Regions from separate parts of the Paenibacillus sp. J22R3 genome, predicted to be linked through region 2. Evidence: a T-box and tRNA genes for the amino acid it is inferred to sense, from the RefSeq annotation. Region 2 holds a T-box; the other holds one or more tRNA genes.

Region 1 (8,126 bases), on a different contig from region 2:
GGCTGCTGTCACAGCCGCGTCAAGCGGATCCTGCACGCGAGGCTGCACGTTACATAGACGAAGGAAAAGGCGTTCCAACAGCCGAAGACGCGCTTCAAGGCGCAATGGACATCATTGCCGAGCAGTTTGCTGATGATGCGAAGATTCGCACATGGGTGCGCCGTTATACGTTCGATCAAGGTATCATGCGCACCGAAGCAAAGGATGCCAAGCAGGAGACGGTGTACGAGATGTATTATGCGTATCAAGAGCCGCTGAAGAAGCTGCCGCCGCATCGTACGCTTGCCATCAACCGCGCAGAACGTGAAGAAGTGCTTCGGGTTACCTTAGATCTACAGTCGGATAAAATTCATGACTATATCGATCGCCAAACGATTCGTCCGCAGACAGCGCCATCTATCCGTACGATCCTGCTGCAAACGATAGAGGATGCCTATAAGCGATTAATCGCTCCTTCCATCGAGCGTGAAGTGCGCGGCGAATTGACGGAGAAAGCGGAAGAGCATGCCATCAGCATCTTCTCGACAAACCTACGCAATCTGCTGCTTCAACCGCCGGTTCGCGGCAATGTCGTGCTTGGCGTTGACCCGGCCTTCCGGACAGGCTGTAAGCTCGCTGTCATTGATGAAACGGGCAAGCTGCTTGAAGTCGCGGTATCCTATCCGACGGCGCCTCACAATAAAGTAGTCGAGGCTGAGAAGCTTATTGGCGGGCTAATCGACCAATATAATGTCGAGCTAATTGTAATCGGCAATGGTACGGCTTCACGGGAAACGGAGCAATTCATTGCGGAGCTCATAGGCAAACGCAAGAAAGCGAAGCTCCCCGGAGCAGATGCACTTAAATATATTATCGTCAATGAAGCAGGAGCGAGTGTCTACTCGGCGTCCAAGCTAGCTGCAGAGGAATTCCCGAAGCTGGATGTTGCCGAGCGTAGCGCGGTTTCGATTGCGCGTCGTTTGCAGGATCCGCTGGCTGAGCTTGTGAAGATCGAGCCCAAAGCGATCGGTGTTGGCCAGTACCAGCATGATGTCAGCCAGAAGCGGTTGGAAGAGACGCTTGGCGGCGTCGTGGAGTCTGCGGTTAACCACGTCGGCGTTGATGTGAATACGGCATCTCCATCGCTGCTATCCTACGTAGCTGGGATCAATGCGACAACGGCGAAGAACATCGTGAAGTACCGCGAAGAGAAAGGTAAGTTCAGCGATCGCAAGACACTGCAGAGCGTGCCAAGACTCGGGGCCAAAACCTACGAGCAGTGTATCGGCTTTATTCGAATTCCGGAGAGCCCCAACCCGCTTGATCGTACGCCGATTCATCCGGAATCGTATGCCGTCGTCGATAAGCTTTGTACAACGATAGGCTTGAAGCTGAATCAGTTAGGAACAGAGACGTTTAAAGCGGCCATCTCCGCGATTAACACGGAAGAAGTCGCTCTAACACTTGGCGTTGGCGTTCCGACGCTGAGAGATATCGTGGACAGCTTGCTGCGCCCGGGCAGAGATCCGCGTGAAGAGCTTCCTGCTCCGATTTTCCATACGGATGTGCTTAGCATTGAGGATCTGGCGCCGGGTATGGAGCTTCACGGTACGGTCCGCAATGTTATCGATTTCGGTGCGTTCGTTGATATCGGCATTAAGAATGACGGGCTCGTCCATATTTCGCAGCTGAGCAACAAATTCGTGAAACATCCCATGGATGTTGTCTCCGTCGGGGATACCGTTACGGTCTGGGTGCTTAGCGTCGATCTTAAGAAGGGCAGAGTCAGTCTGACGATGCGCAAACCGGATTAATCAGCACTCCACTTCACGGTACGGCAAAAAGGGTGTTATCTTCGAGCAGTCACGACACAAGCGTCACTGCAAAGAGATAGCACCCTTTTTCTACAAATCGCTTACAAGCTTGCAGAATCTTCATCAGGCCGTTGACTCGTACGGTAGAAATACCAGCAATCGTTCAATAGACGAATTTGCCTGTGGTCTTTCTTCAGAAAAGCGCGCATCAGTTGATTGCACAGCCATTGCGGCATAGCTTCGCCCTCCTTCCAGACATCACTTGTTGTACTAATAAGTGTATGGAAGTGGGCGAATGTCCGTGCAGGTCCAACTAGCGCGAATGTTCAAGATTTTGCAAAAACAGGCGAAGCGGAAGCTTAAATGTCGAGTTCTTCCTCGTACCACTGCTCTAATTGTGCCTGCAAAGCGCGAATTTCAGTGAGCAGCGAGATCAGCGGATAGGATTTCTCTTCAACGGACGAGAAGTCTTTCTCCAGCTGATTCATGTAATCAAGCCCGGAATGGATGACGATGGATTTGTCATGAAGCTCTGCATCAGCGCATTCTGCAATCGCGTACGGCAGTACCGGCACTTCGGAAGCGGTCAGCTTGTCGATTTCTTTATGCAGGCGCAAATTAAGCGCGCTTAATTGATACGCATGTGAGGCAGGCATTTCTACGAACGAAACATCTTGTCCGTTTTTCATTATGATATAACGCATTTCTGGCATGATAGCTTCTCCCCTCTATAAACCAATCATCATAGCTGATATTGATCTTTACTACTTGACAGTGTAGCGTATTCATCCTTTAAAATTCAAGTATATTGAGGTTACAAATTCAAGGGAGTACATCAAATGCAGGATAATCAGCTACAAGAATGGGTCGAACGGGTTTCTCTGCACGATTTCGGAATTCCTTTCAGGCACCAGGCAACCTTCAACGGAAGATTGAAGTCTACGGGAGGGCGCTATTTTACGAAGTCGCACAATATCGAGATCAGCCCTCATCAACTGGCCAATTATGGGGAAGAGGAAACCGAGAAAATCATCAAGCATGAGCTATGCCATTATCATTTGCATATATTGAAGCGGGGATACCAGCACCGGGATGCGGATTTCAAGCAGCTGCTCGCCAAAGTAGGCGGGACGCGATTCTGCAAATCTCTGCCTGAAGGGGTAAAACGCAAGCAGGAACCCTATCGATTTAAGCTTGTTTGTCGCAGCTGCGGGACCGAGTATTTGCGCAAAAGAAAGACCGATCCGCGCCGCTATGCATGCGGAAAATGCCGGGGGATTTTGTTGCTTTATAGGCTTGACTTCGATTCTCAGACATGATACATTATTTCTTGTCACTCATTACTATTCCCTGATAGCTCAGTTGGTAGAGCACTCGACTGTTAATCGAGTTGTCACAGGTTCGAGTCCTGTTCGGGGAGCCATTTCTTTTGGGGAGATACCCAAGTGGCTCAAGGGGACCCTCTGCTAAGGGGTTAGACTGCGCAAGCGGTGCGAGGGTTCGAATCCCTCTCTCTCCGCCATTTCCTATGAATGAACGCACTTATTTAGTGGACATTCAATTCTCCGATCTCGTTAGCAGCGAGAGGGAGCTGCAACAAAAGGCCCGTTGGTCAAGTGGTTAAGACACCTCCCTTTCACGGAGGTAACAGGGGTTCGAGTCCCCTACGGGTCACCATCTTCATTCTCGATATGGACAATTACATATCACTTCGCGGTCGTGGTGGAACGGCAGACACACCATCTTGAGGGGGTGGCGCTCACAAGGCGTGAGGGTTCAAATCCCTCCGACCGCATTCCCTAGATGAACCCTTGATTATTCAAGGGTTTTTCTTCTGTTTAGATAATGATATGAAGGAGAGTACGAGATGATTTATCATTTTATACAAAAGCAGGAATGGATTGCAGCTAGAGAACTAAATAAATATGAACCGGAGACTATCGCATCTGACGGCTTCATTCACTGCTGCACACGGGAACAAATTAATCTGCTGGCCAATATGTTGTTTCAAGATATTGATGATTTACTTCTACTTGAGATTGATGAAACGGCAGCTGAAGCCGAGCTTATATGTGAAGACTTGTATGAAATGAACCAACTATTCCCGCATCTGTATGGAGCTTTGAATCTGGATGCCGTCACGACTATATCCCATGTGCATTCTATTGCAGATGGCGAGGTCGTATTAGAACCTTATCGCATCATGGAAGAATAAAGAGCGTGCTCATTCTCGCAGAAGTCACTTGCGAGAAGAGGCACGCTCTTCTTTTATCCTTCCAGTCGAGCAAGTTCCTTGCGCACGATTGGCGCTACCTTGGTGCCAAGCAGCTCAATAGCGCGAAGTGTTTCATGATGAGGCATTGTGCCGACGTTCACATGAAGGAAGAAACGCGTCACGCCTAAGTTCTTGCGCAGTAGAATGATTTTCTCTGCGACATATTCGGGATCGCCTACATAGAGAGCGCCGCGCAGGCTGCGAGCTGCATCGAAAGTGGCGCGGCTGTAAGGCTGGGTCCAACCACGCTCGCGCCCAATGACGTTCATTTGGGCTTGGGTGGGGAGGAAGAAGGCATCAGCAGCTTGTTCCGTTGTATCGCTGACGAAGCCATGCGAATGTGTCGCGATTTGCAAGGTTGCCGGATCATGACCCGCGCGAGCTGCTGCTTCTTTGTAGAGTTTGACTAATGGAGCGAAGCTCTCAGGCATGCCGCCGATAATCGCAAACGCAATTGGCAGTCCGAGCATACCGGCTCTGACCGCGGATTCCGGATTTCCGCCGCTCGCAATCCATACCGGCAGCGGTTGCTGGACCGAGCGTGGATAGACGCCGAGATTTTGGAAGGCCGGCCGATGGCCGCCGCGCCAGCTTACTTTCTCTGAGTCGCGAATTGCGAGCAGCAGCTCCAGCTTCTCTTCAAACAATTCATCATAATCGTGTAGATCATAACCGAAGAGCGGGAAGGACTCTATAAACGAACCACGGCCGGCCATAATTTCCGCACGCCCGTTCGAAATGCCGTCTAGGGTTGAGAAGGATTGATAGACACGGACCGGATCATCAGAGGACAGAACGGTCACCGCGCTTGTGAGTCGAATGCGTTTCGTCATAGCAGCTGCAGCAGCAAGTACAATAGCTGGCGCGGAGCCGGCATAATCCGAGCGATGATGCTCCCCGACTCCATAGACATCAAGTCCTACCTGATCGGCGAGAACGATTTCTTCAACCGCATGCCGCAATCTCTCCGCATGGTTAACGGCTTTACCGGTTGTAAGATCATTGGTTGCTTCTAAGAAAGTGCTAATTCCGATTTCCATATTCGCAGTAGTGCTAGTGGTGGTCAATTTGTTTCTCCTCCTTTATTACTACTAGTGTACTCAGATCTGCGGAAGAAAAACAAGCTAATATGGAATAGTTAGTAGGTTTTTAGGGGAACGTATCGATGTGCGAAGCGCTGTATTATTATGGGTATAAATGTAAAATATAAGTTGTGAAATGAATTGAAAAAAATGCTTGCTATTGCTTTATGGTTTAGATATAATAACACTTGTCGTTTGAAAAGCTTGTCGAAAAACGATGAAGATTAGGCCCGTTGGTCAAGTGGTTAAGACACCTCCCTTTCACGGAGGTAACAGGGGTTCGAGTCCCCTACGGGTCACCATTTATGAGCCATTAGCTCAGTTGGTAGAGCACCTGACTTTTAATCAGGGTGTCGTAGGTTCGAGTCCTACATGGCTCACTTTTACCTCATTCGATATGGATAATCACATATCACTTCGCGGTCGTGGTGGAACGGCAGACACACCATCTTGAGGGGGTGGCGCTCACAAGGCGTGAGGGTTCAAATCCCTCCGACCGCATACCTCAGAAAAACCTGAAATTCCTTGATTCATAAGGGACTTCAGGTTTTTTGCCGTTTAGGCATCATCTGAATCTGATATGATGGATAGGATTCCCTTTATCTAACAAGGAGGAGTTCTCGTTATGTCCATTCAAGCGGTCTTATTTGATTTTGATGGAACGCTCGCCGACACATTGCCATTATCGTTTAGTGCCTTTAGAACCGTGTTTAAACAGCATGATCATCGAGAGGTTACAAACGATGAGCTTGTTACCATGTTCGGTCCGACAGAGGAAGGCATTATAGGTGAGAACTTCACAAATAAAGCTTCAGTCTTACAGGCTATTGAGGATTATTACACGTTATATGAGAAGGGTCATGATCATAACTTTCCTAATGAACAGGAACTGGTAGATTTACTTCATTTTCTGAAGGAGCAAGGTGTGAAAATCGGCGTCATCACCGGGAAAAGCAGACGTGCGTTTGAAATTTCATCCGAGTCGTTACAATTACAACGACTTTTTGATGTCACGATTACAGGCGATGACGTCAACAAACCGAAACCGGACCCTGAGGGTATACATAAAGCGCTGCACATATTGGCTGTAGATAAATCGAGTGCCATATTTGTCGGGGATAGTAATGCAGACATTCTCGCCGGTAAGGCAGCCGGGCTTCGTACGTATGGCGTACGTTGGTTATCTACGTATCAAAGCTCGGTTTATGATATATTACCGGATGGCGTGTTTAATCGTGTGGCACAATTTTATGAGCTGCTTGAGAACGAGGATAAATGAAGAACGAATAGAACAGGCAAAGGGGAAGTGACTTTTCGTCGTCACTTCCCCTTTTTTTGTAAATTCCATCATGCGAGAATGGTGCCGAACATGGTATTATAGAATTGGTGATACGTTTCACCAAAACAAACGAATAAAATGGAAATGAGAGTGGACTAACGTGAACAACTCAGTCGAAACGAGCAAATCCCTTTCCAGAATCTCATTAAGCGGGGGAGGCCTGCAGTTTACTTTTTTGAACAGCGGAGACTTGTATCAGGCCTCTCACGGGGATGTACTGATCAATCAAGTACTCTCCAATGCCATCGACGGATCGTTTAACAATGTGTATCTAAGACTATTCGCCGAAGATGGGACGATTGCGGAAGTTCTTCCGCTGTTAGGCGTCCAATCTCAAAGCCGCTTTGCGTATTCCGAGCATGCTGCCGTGTGGGAGGGCTCTGCGAAGGGCGTTTCCTACAAGGTCATTTTCCGGTTATCGGATCGCGGCATCTGGTTCTGGGATATTGCCTTAACCGGTGACGGCATTCAAGCGGATGTTGTATATGGACAAGATATCGGCATTGCCAATCGAGGCGCTGTTCGATCTAATGAAGCTTATGTATCGCAGTATATCGGTCATTCGGTATTTGAAGACACGAGCAAAGGCTTCGTCATTTGCTCCAGACAGAACCAACCCCAGCAAGGGAAATTCCCGTATTTGCAGCAGGGGGCGCTGACAGGCGCAATCGGCTACTCCACAGATGGATTCCAGCTGTTCGGATTGTCGTACAAAGAAACCAATGAGGCAGCAGGCCTTATGCAGGCATCATTAGCGAACCAGGTCTACCAATATGAGTTTGCTTATGCGGCACTGCAATCGGAACGGATACAACTGGATGGCTCAGCACGCGTCGTATTCTATGGCCTATATGAGGACAATCATGCCGATGCAGTTGCTGCGCTTGAATTTGGTGATGAGATTGCGGAAGCTTGGGCATGGGCAGATTCACAGTCGCCGCTGGACGCTGTTCAAGAGGTAGAGAAGGTTTCGCTTCATTCGACTGTCGGACAGCCGCTTCAGTCAGCATCACTGACCGAAGCCGAGATTGAGCAGCGTTACCCATCGCGTCAACAGGAAGAGTGGGATGGAGAGACATTGTTGTCCTTCTTTACGCCTACGCACGAGCATGTTGTCCTTAAGGACAAAGAGCTTCGCGTAGAACGTCCGCATGGCCATATTATGATGACAGGCAATAACGATCGGATGAACGAGCAGGTTCTGGCAACGACCTCATTCATGTATGGTATCTTCAATTCGCATATTGTAGTAGGCAACACGTCGTTTAACAAAATGATGTCCAATGCGCGCAACGCGCTCAATATGATGAAGACATCCGGTCAACGCATCTATGTCGAGCTCGAAGGAAGCTATCGTCTGCTGGCACTGCCATCCGCCTACGAGATTGGATTCAACTATGCCAAGTGGGTTTATAAATTGCCGGAGGATCAGATCGTCGTGTCGAGCTTTACGACTCTGGATACGCCGGAGGTGCAGCTGCAGGTCGTTTCCGAAAACGGCAAATCGTATCGTTATTTGGTAACGAACCAGGTAACGATGGATAATAACGAATACGAAGTGCCTTTCCGCATGGAGCAAGAAGGCGATGTAGTTACATTCCGCGCGGATGATCGTTCATATAGCCGCTCCGTTTATC
Region 2 (8,126 bases):
GTTTACCATGCTGCCGATTGATTTATACTGACCATAAGTTCAATGAATAAGCTCAAGGTCATATCTGACCGGTTGCGAGTCACTCATACAAGTCTTGTTAATTCACTGTTGATTACTCGATGTGAGGCAACAAAACGATCTTTCGGACTAATCCCAAACGATGCAAATTGCACCTTCGATTGATTGGTAATAAATTGGACTTCATACTGCTTCGCATTTCCCACAAAGAAACTATTGTATGTGGATGCGCTCGGTTTCACAGTAAACGCAACGTTATGAATCAATTTCTTTCTTCCGTTTAATGCATACACTTTGATTCTTACTCTAGCATTCTCATTTCGATTCTGGTTTAACGAGTTTACAACAATATCTTTGGATACAGTCCTATCTTTCTCCGTTAAATTATTCAAAGGTCCAGTCGTATATTTACGAACCATACATACTCCGCCCTTTCATAACAAGATATTGTAAAAGAATCAAGTCGCTTAAATATCTTATTTATTAAGGGGTTTAACTGATTGGACGAATCTGCCCGCTATTTCAAAAAAACAAGGAGCAGCTGCCGTAGGCAAACTGCTCCTTGCTCTTTGTTTATGGCTTTGCAAAATAGATCCCGAAAGTTCTATCATGTCGCCGGTCGATTGCCGTAGGGGCAATTAGGCTGTGATTTGAGCAGCGATGCCATTCAATTCAGCTACGTCTTTCGCGGAAAGCTCCACGTTGGATGCACCCGCGCAGTTAACGATGTTCACCGCTTTGCTTGCGCCGGGAATCGGCAGAATAACGGGCGACAATTGAAGCAGCCATGCAATCGCGATCTGCTGCGGCGATGCATCATGACTTCTGGCGATACGGGAAAGCGTCTCGTTGCTGCCGATACCTTGCGCGTTGCCCATGCCGTTTAGAGGGCTGTATGGTAGGAAAGCAATACCTAGCTCTTCGCAGCGCTTCAGCACGTCCATGGATGAATGGTCAAATAAATTCATACGGTTTTGAACAGACGCGACCGTTACAATGTTGCGGGCTTCTTCCAACTGTGCAACGGAAACGTTCGACAGTCCCACGTGAACGACCTTCCCTTCCCGCTGCAATTCAGCGACTGTTCCCACGGATTCCGCAAACGGAACCTTAGGATCCGGACGGTGGAATTGATAGAGCGTGATTGCTTCCACGCCGAGCGCACACAAACTGTCCTCGCACGCTTGACGCAAGTGTTCAGGACGGCCATCGGTTTCCCAGCGTCCATCCGGACGAATGTGTCCGCCTTTTGTCGCGATGAGCACTTCGGGACGGTTATGTAAAGCTTTGGCGAGCAGACGTTCGTTATGACCGTTTTCGGTCGAATTCAAGCAGTACGAATCGGCTGTATCGAACAGTGTAATGCCTTGCTCCAATGCGGCATGCACTGCTCTGATGCCGTCTTCCTCAGAAGGGCGTCCGTTAACGGAGAGCGGCATTCCGCCCATCCCGATTTCCCCCACGATTATCCCCGTCGAACCAAGTTTACGTTGTGGCATTGTCATGGTACAACCTCCTTAGTGATAGTTATGAAGCTTCCAAGAGTAGTGACGAAAAATTCCATTTTTAAGTATACCAGTTCAGCATTTTCACTAATAGTACTGAAAAAAAGTTCATCTAGTTACTCTGATGTAAGGAATGCTTGGTTTTCGTGAACAGTTGCCGAAGGTGATAGCCGCAGCAAGACCATGATGGTTTAATCCGTCAAGGTAACCCCAGCCGTTTTCGGCGGAACCGATCATCCATCCTCCTTCAGGGAGCGGTCGATTGCGCCTGATCATTTTTGCTCTCTTCCTTACTCAGGCTGCCTATTTCCTCGTGGTGATTCAGCTAACGTCGCTGCGCAAGAAGTGGTATCCATAAAATAAAAAACCGCGTAGTTGAACGCGGCTTCTCATGCATATATTTTTTGTTTCGGTTTGGAACGCAATTTACTTTCGGCAGATGAAGATCAGTTCACGGTGGTCTGCTGTAGCTGGTTCATCGCTGAAATCTCCATAGATTTGTATGTCGCTGAAGCCAGCACGCTCAAGCATCAACACCAACTCGTTCTTCGTATAGTCATCCAACCTCTGCGTTTGAACTTCCTCCTTAATAAGGACACCATCGCGCCACAGCCGGAGTCGCATCTGTCGGGTGGCGACGTTCTCCAAAGGATCTGTATCGAGTGACCGGGCAGCCATTTCCAGCTCCGTTCCGTCGGCCAGAAGTTGGCGTTCACTGGATGCGGGCCATCCCTTGGGTTCAGCATGCCTGTACTCAGGCAACCTCGCCAGCCAAGCGGGCGGATCGTTCCATCGCACCGTATAGTTGAAAGCGAATGTGCCGCCTGAACGTAGATGCTCATGGCAGCGCTGCATGGCCTGCATAGTCAGACGATGCTGTCCACCAAGACCAATCACCCCGCAAGCAAATATCGTCCTATAACGCTGCGGCAAATCCAATTCGTGCATGGCCTGCGCATAGAGCCGGGGTGAAAGGCCTTGCTTTGCTGCTCGCTCCTGACAGACTGCGAGCATATCCTCAGAGTAGTCGCAGCCATCCACATCCAGACCATCCTGCAAAAAGAGGAGCAATAAGCGTCCACTGCCGCAGCCCAGATCAAGCGCCGGTAGTCCGGACGTCTCGATCAGCTTCTTGTAGTACTCCCCTTCCGGACCTGCTTCCGTGGCATTCGCCCACGATTGTGCGACAAGGCCATAGTGCCATATTTGGGGTCGTTGCATATTTTGATGACCTCCCTGATAGTAGGTGAAATCATTAGCCACAACAGAACTGCCAGTATAGGGTTGATGTAGTCACATCGATCACCCGCTCTCATAGGAATGATTTTACAATAACACGATTTCCTGATTCTTCCAATAGTTGATGTCAGGTAATAAATGATTGTAGTCATTCTGTACTGACGCTACTCGTCTTGCCTGTTATAGACGCAATCCGCATGCGCCTAGTACGCTTTGATAGCTACGATAATCGAACCGATCATCACGACAATGCCGCCGACCTTGCTCGTGAAATAATAGAAGTCGCTCGGCTCGGGGTTCTCGTACATGAGCCGCTGCGGAGATAGACGGAACATTAAATCCTGGAAGGCTTGGTACCGGAAGCTGCACCAGCCAAAGATCAACAGGCCGAGGGCAAGAAACAGAAACCCTGGCATGCCTCGTTTGACATGGTAATCGGGGTAAGCCGCGCTTACGAGCGCCGACGGCGGAAAATCTTCTTCCCCTTCCTGCTTGATCCGCTCGCCGTTTGCGAACGCCTGTATAACCATGACGATATTGCCTTTGTCATCGTAGCTCAAGAGAAAGCCGTTATTATCCTCGACGCTCACCCGGTAGCTCCGGAGAACTGCTTCAGGCGATCCCGTACCCGGCTTTCCCCCATGACGTGCATCATGTCGTACAGATCCGGCGTCATCGTCCGGCCCGACAGGGCAACACGTACGACCATCGCGACGTCGCCGACATGTCCCGGATATGCCTCCGGATTTTTCTTATATGTCTTGGCATCCTTGGCGAAGCCAAGCTGCTCGCCGATCGCCTTCACTTTGCCGAACCAAGCATCCCGGTCGTCTCCCAGATCAAGCGATTGCTCGTATTCGCGAATGATCTGCTGCGCCAGCTCTAGCGATACATCCGCCGGCAGTGCCTCGAAGCCAGCTTCGACCGAACGGTTGTAGAACTCGTCGTAGAAGTAAGCGTACAGGTCGTTCACTTCGGACCACTTTGAAATGTCCTTGCGCGGCTTCTCCGCCACTCGTCCGATATTGAAGATAGCGAATGCATAGTCGCGATTGGCACTCAGTGTCGCAGCCAGCTCCTCATCGAACGAAGCAGCCCATTCCGATGCTTGCGCATAGACTTCGTCCGCGCTGTACCGTGAAATGACGTCCTTGCTTATATCGTTAAGCTTGTTCATATCGAACAGCGCACCACTGACGTTCATTTTGTTCACGTCGATCGCAAAATCCGTATACGGAGCTTCCGGATGGCTCATCCGCCACTCCTCGTAGTTCGAATTGATAAGCGTCATGAAATACTCGGCGATGGCTTTGCTCGGATACCCTTCCGTCTGGTAAAAGATCGCGGTCGCGTCCCGGTCCTTCCGCTTGCTGAACTTACGCTTCGAGGCGCCGTCCATTTTCATGATCGGAGCCAGATGGCCGTATTCCGGCCTGCGGAAGCCCAAAATCTCGAACAGCTGAATATGCACGGGTACGGAAGCCAGCCAATCGTCGCCACGAATGACGTGAGTCGTGCCCATCAGAGTATCGTCCACCGCATGCGCAAAATGATAAGTTGGTATGCCGTCTGATTTCATGATGACGATGTCCTGATCGTTTTCCGGCATTTCAATTTCACCTTTGATCAAGTCGTCATACTTGATTCTACTCCCCGGCAAACCGGGCGACTTCAACCGAATGACGAACGGCCTGCCCTTCTCGAGCTTCAACAGAGCTTGCTCAGGCGTCCAATTTCGGTGAACAGCCCATTCTCCGTAGTAGCCCGGAGTCAAATGAGCTGCTTGCTGCTTGTCACGAATCGCCTGAACTTCATCCGCATCGCAGAAGCAGGGGTAAGCAAGTCCTCTGCGAATCAAATCCTTGATAAAAACATGATAGAGGCTTACTCGCTCACTTTGCCTGTAAGGTCCGTAGATGCCGACTTCTTCACCGGAAACAGTCGGCCCTTCATCCGTGTAAATGCCGCAGTAGCCGAGAGACCGAATGATGTCTTCCATGCTGCCTTCGACTTCTCGCTTCTTGTCGGTATCTTCGATCCGCAAGTAGAAGACGCCGCCGCTTTGATGCGCCATCCGTTCGGAGATTTGCGTTGCGTAGAGTCCCCCGATCGTCATAAAGCCCGTCGGGCTAGGAGCGAACCGAGTCACTTGAGCGCCCTCCGGCAAATCTCTTTTGGGATAGCTGTCCAGAACTTCTTGGGGGAGCCGCGTCACTCCCGGAAACAAACGATCTGCCAACTCAGCTTGATTCATCGTAGATTCATTCCTTCCCTATGGGCTTGTAAGCAATCAAAAAAGCCTTCCGTCCTCGGTTAAAGGACGAAAGGCTCAGCTTCCGTGGTACCACCTTAATTGGGGCAATCGCCCCTCTCAACGAAACCGCGCTTTAGCGGCTTCTCTTCTGTAACGGGAAGACCCGCCGGACCTACTCCCTCTTTCGGCCCGATGCTCCAAGGCTTCTTTCGCCAAGTTCGAATGCCCGTTTCCACCGCTCCGGGCTCTCTGCGATTCGAGTGCTTGCCTACTCATCCTTTTCATCGCTCGTATGAATATCCAATAATTATCATTAACGGTATCACAAGGGATTATACAGCGTCAAGGGATTCCAGCGGATCGAAAAAGGGCGGATACTAAGCTGAACAGTATTGACAGGAAAAAACCGGAATGATAGTATTTTCTACTAATCATACCTATTTAATATGAATTAATTCACTAGGAGGTCTTTTCTCATGTCCATTCGAACTTCCGTACGCAACAGGGTTCTCCTAACAGCTGCTCTATCAGCCACTTTGCTGGCATACGCCCAGTCTCCCGCCTTCGCATCCCCTGTAGCGACTGTGAATTCCACTACAGCCATCACAATCGATTCGGTCTCGGCGAAAGAGATTTCTTCCGCGGAATACGCTGCATTCCTGAAGGACAAATTCAGTCTAACGCTCTCCGAGAACGTGAGTCGCGGCGAGTTCTTCGCCGATGTGGTCCGTTTGCTGCAGCTATCCCCTGCGGACAAGCCAGTGACCTTTAATGACTTGAACACATCGAGTCCTTACTACAATGCTGCCGCGGCGCTGTATCAGAACGGGCTGCTGTCGTCGGATATTACGAATGCATCTGCGCCACTTAAAGCCGTCAACGCCGTGCAGCTCGCGCTTCGCTTGGCCGGGTTTAAGGAACTAGCATACACGTATTCCGAAGCGAAAGCGGAGAAAGTGATTGCTAAGCTTCCGATCAAGTTGTCCTCACTCAACAAGCAAACGAAGCAGGAACTAGCCGCGGCAATCGATACGGGCCTGTTGCCTGCCTCCTATTTCAACCAGCTCGCTCCTAACGCACCTGTCACTTCGGACTTGGCGAACCTGCTGATTGGCAAGACGCTCGTCTTCAAGGGACAATATAAGCATTACCTTGGCTATGTAGGCGACGCTGACATCTATACCAAGCTTTCGGATGCGTATAATGGATCGGTCATCATTAAAGACGACCAGCTGCAGAAAATCGTCGATGTTGCGCTGGAGCAGGGATTGGTTACGGGCTACAACCTGAAAGACAGCCATTACGAGTCCAATTTCATCGAATCTTTGACGTTGATCTATGGCCACTCTGATCTCCAACACGCTCTCCAGTTGATCGGGTTGCTGCGAAGCGAGGGCATCGAAGCCAAGGTACAATTCGAACCGAAAACCTCAGCCTTCGTCTATCTGAAAGAATGGGGCGAGCCCGGCGTTTCTGACCAATACGAAGTTCGTAAAATTTCGAACGGCAATTACATCGAATACGCAAAGGAATACGATATCGCCTTTGAATTCGAGAATGCCGCCGACAAGAAGCGCTTTAACGCAATCATCAGCGCCTATGCTAAGAAAAACGAAGAAAATCAACTTGGACTTCTTGTAAGCTCATGGTGGCAGCCGCTGTACTACTCGCTGACGCCATTGGCCGACTATAAGGAAATCACGAATAATAAAATTCAGCTTGGCCGGTATTACGCGCAGTCCTTCTCACTGAAGGAGCAGTCCAAGGCCATCGTCGACGGATTCAAGCACGTAGATCCATCTGTCGACGTTCAAAGTTACAATTTCTGGACCGATATTCCGTTCTACAATTATTTGAATGGCGAACCACTCTAATAGTCCAGAATGTCGTCGAAATCGACAGGCCACCGATTAATCATCGGTGGCCTGTTCTTCGTTTATCGTCCAAACGCCCACGCCACCATCAATGGGAACTCTTCTCGCCACATCACATCGTCATGTGACGCGATCCGCTCTCTCATTTCCACGTCTGCACCGGCCACGCGCAGAGCAGCCGCCCACCTTGTCGCATTATTAAGGAAAAACTGCTCTAGCGTGCCGGCGACAAGGTACACACGAGGAATCGAACCCGGCATTACGTCAGGTGGTTGGTAACCCCCGCCCGGCGAGGCGCAGAATATCGCACCGAAAATCTCGGGATGCCGAAGACCGATGGCGAGCGATAGCTCACCGCCTGCAGATACACCGAACACCGCGGTGCTTTCGGTGGTTAGCGTGACTCCGAAACGTGACTTGACCCATCGGTAGACATCCTCGACGAAGAACTTCTCGTGAGCTGAGAATCGTTCCGGGCTAAAGCCCGGAGAATATTCATGGAGCCGCAGCGTCTCATCGGTCAGTCGGTGCACGCCGATAATCATCGTGGACGGAGCGACGGACTCCTCGAGAATTCCGCCCCACTGCGAGATCAACTGACCGTCACCGGCAAAAACGAATGCCTGAGGAGGGTCCGGAGGGACATACACCGTAACTTGCCGACCACCGTCGTACTCGAACGTCTCGGTGACGAATTTTCCTGCGATGAGTGACATTGCCGCTAGCCTCCTCTCATTGATATCTCTAACTATCAATTCGCGAAGTACTTGAACTATCCTGTCTGTTCAGCTTCCCATCTTGCGATTTCTTCACGGACTCGCGGCGCTACTTCAGTTCCAAGCAGTTCAATTGCCCGCATCACTTCATCGTGCGGCATCGTGCCTACAGGCATGTGCAGCATAAAACGCGAGAAGCCTAATTTCTTATGCATGTAGATGATTTTGTTGGCTACGGTTTCGGGATCGCCTACGTAGAGACCGCCTTCCAACGTTCGTTCAGCGTCGAATTGCGAGCGGGTGTAATCGCCCCAACGGCGCTCTTTGCCAAATAGATTGAACGATGCTTGAGTCGGCGGGAAATATCGGTCTACCGCGAGCTGTGTGTTCTCAGCTACGAAGCCGAGGGAATGTACCGCTACGGGAAGCTTGGATGCGTCATGTCCGGCTTGAGCTGCTGCCTTCTTATAGAGCTGCACAATCGGTGCGAATCGCAGTGGACTGCCGCCAATAATCGCAA

The links. A T-box is a leader RNA that pairs with one kind of tRNA and senses whether it is charged. The one in region 2 lies ahead of gltX (glutamate--tRNA ligase), so its partner is inferred to be a tRNA-Glu.
Region 1: it encodes a tRNA-Glu, which carries the amino acid that the T-box ahead of gltX (glutamate--tRNA ligase) is inferred to sense. The anticodon was not compared.

Annotation. Positions count from the first base shown of each region.
Region 1 is NZ_JBWDNS010000003.1:320,086-328,211, reverse strand. It holds gene AC0YN4_RS16295 (Tex family protein) at 1-1,793, shown strand, start outside; gene cmpA (cortex morphogenetic protein CmpA) at 1,895-2,029, opposite strand; gene AC0YN4_RS16285 (hydrolase/acyltransferase) at 2,153-2,506, opposite strand; gene AC0YN4_RS16280 (SprT family protein) at 2,633-3,112, shown strand; tRNA gene AC0YN4_RS16275 (tRNA-Asn) at 3,141-3,216, shown strand; tRNA gene AC0YN4_RS16270 (tRNA-Ser) at 3,225-3,315, shown strand; tRNA gene AC0YN4_RS16265 (tRNA-Glu) at 3,396-3,470, shown strand; tRNA gene AC0YN4_RS16260 (tRNA-Leu) at 3,507-3,588, shown strand; gene AC0YN4_RS16255 (DUF952 domain-containing protein) at 3,661-4,008, shown strand; gene AC0YN4_RS16250 (LLM class flavin-dependent oxidoreductase) at 4,062-5,108, opposite strand; tRNA gene AC0YN4_RS16245 (tRNA-Glu) at 5,378-5,452, shown strand; tRNA gene AC0YN4_RS16240 (tRNA-Lys) at 5,458-5,530, shown strand; tRNA gene AC0YN4_RS16235 (tRNA-Leu) at 5,570-5,651, shown strand; gene AC0YN4_RS16230 (HAD family hydrolase) at 5,776-6,429, shown strand; gene AC0YN4_RS16225 (GH36-type glycosyl hydrolase domain-containing protein) at 6,590-8,126, shown strand, end outside.
Region 2 is NZ_JBWDNS010000001.1:629,006-637,131, reverse strand. It holds gene AC0YN4_RS02875 (aldo/keto reductase) at 657-1,523, opposite strand; gene AC0YN4_RS02870 (class I SAM-dependent DNA methyltransferase) at 1,950-2,744, opposite strand; gene AC0YN4_RS02865 (DUF6199 family natural product biosynthesis protein) at 2,966-3,352, opposite strand; gene gltX (glutamate--tRNA ligase) at 3,349-5,016, opposite strand; T-box leader at 5,076-5,310, opposite strand; gene AC0YN4_RS02855 (hypothetical protein) at 5,493-6,890, shown strand; gene AC0YN4_RS02850 (alpha/beta hydrolase) at 6,953-7,606, opposite strand; gene AC0YN4_RS02845 (LLM class flavin-dependent oxidoreductase) at 7,663-8,126, opposite strand, start outside.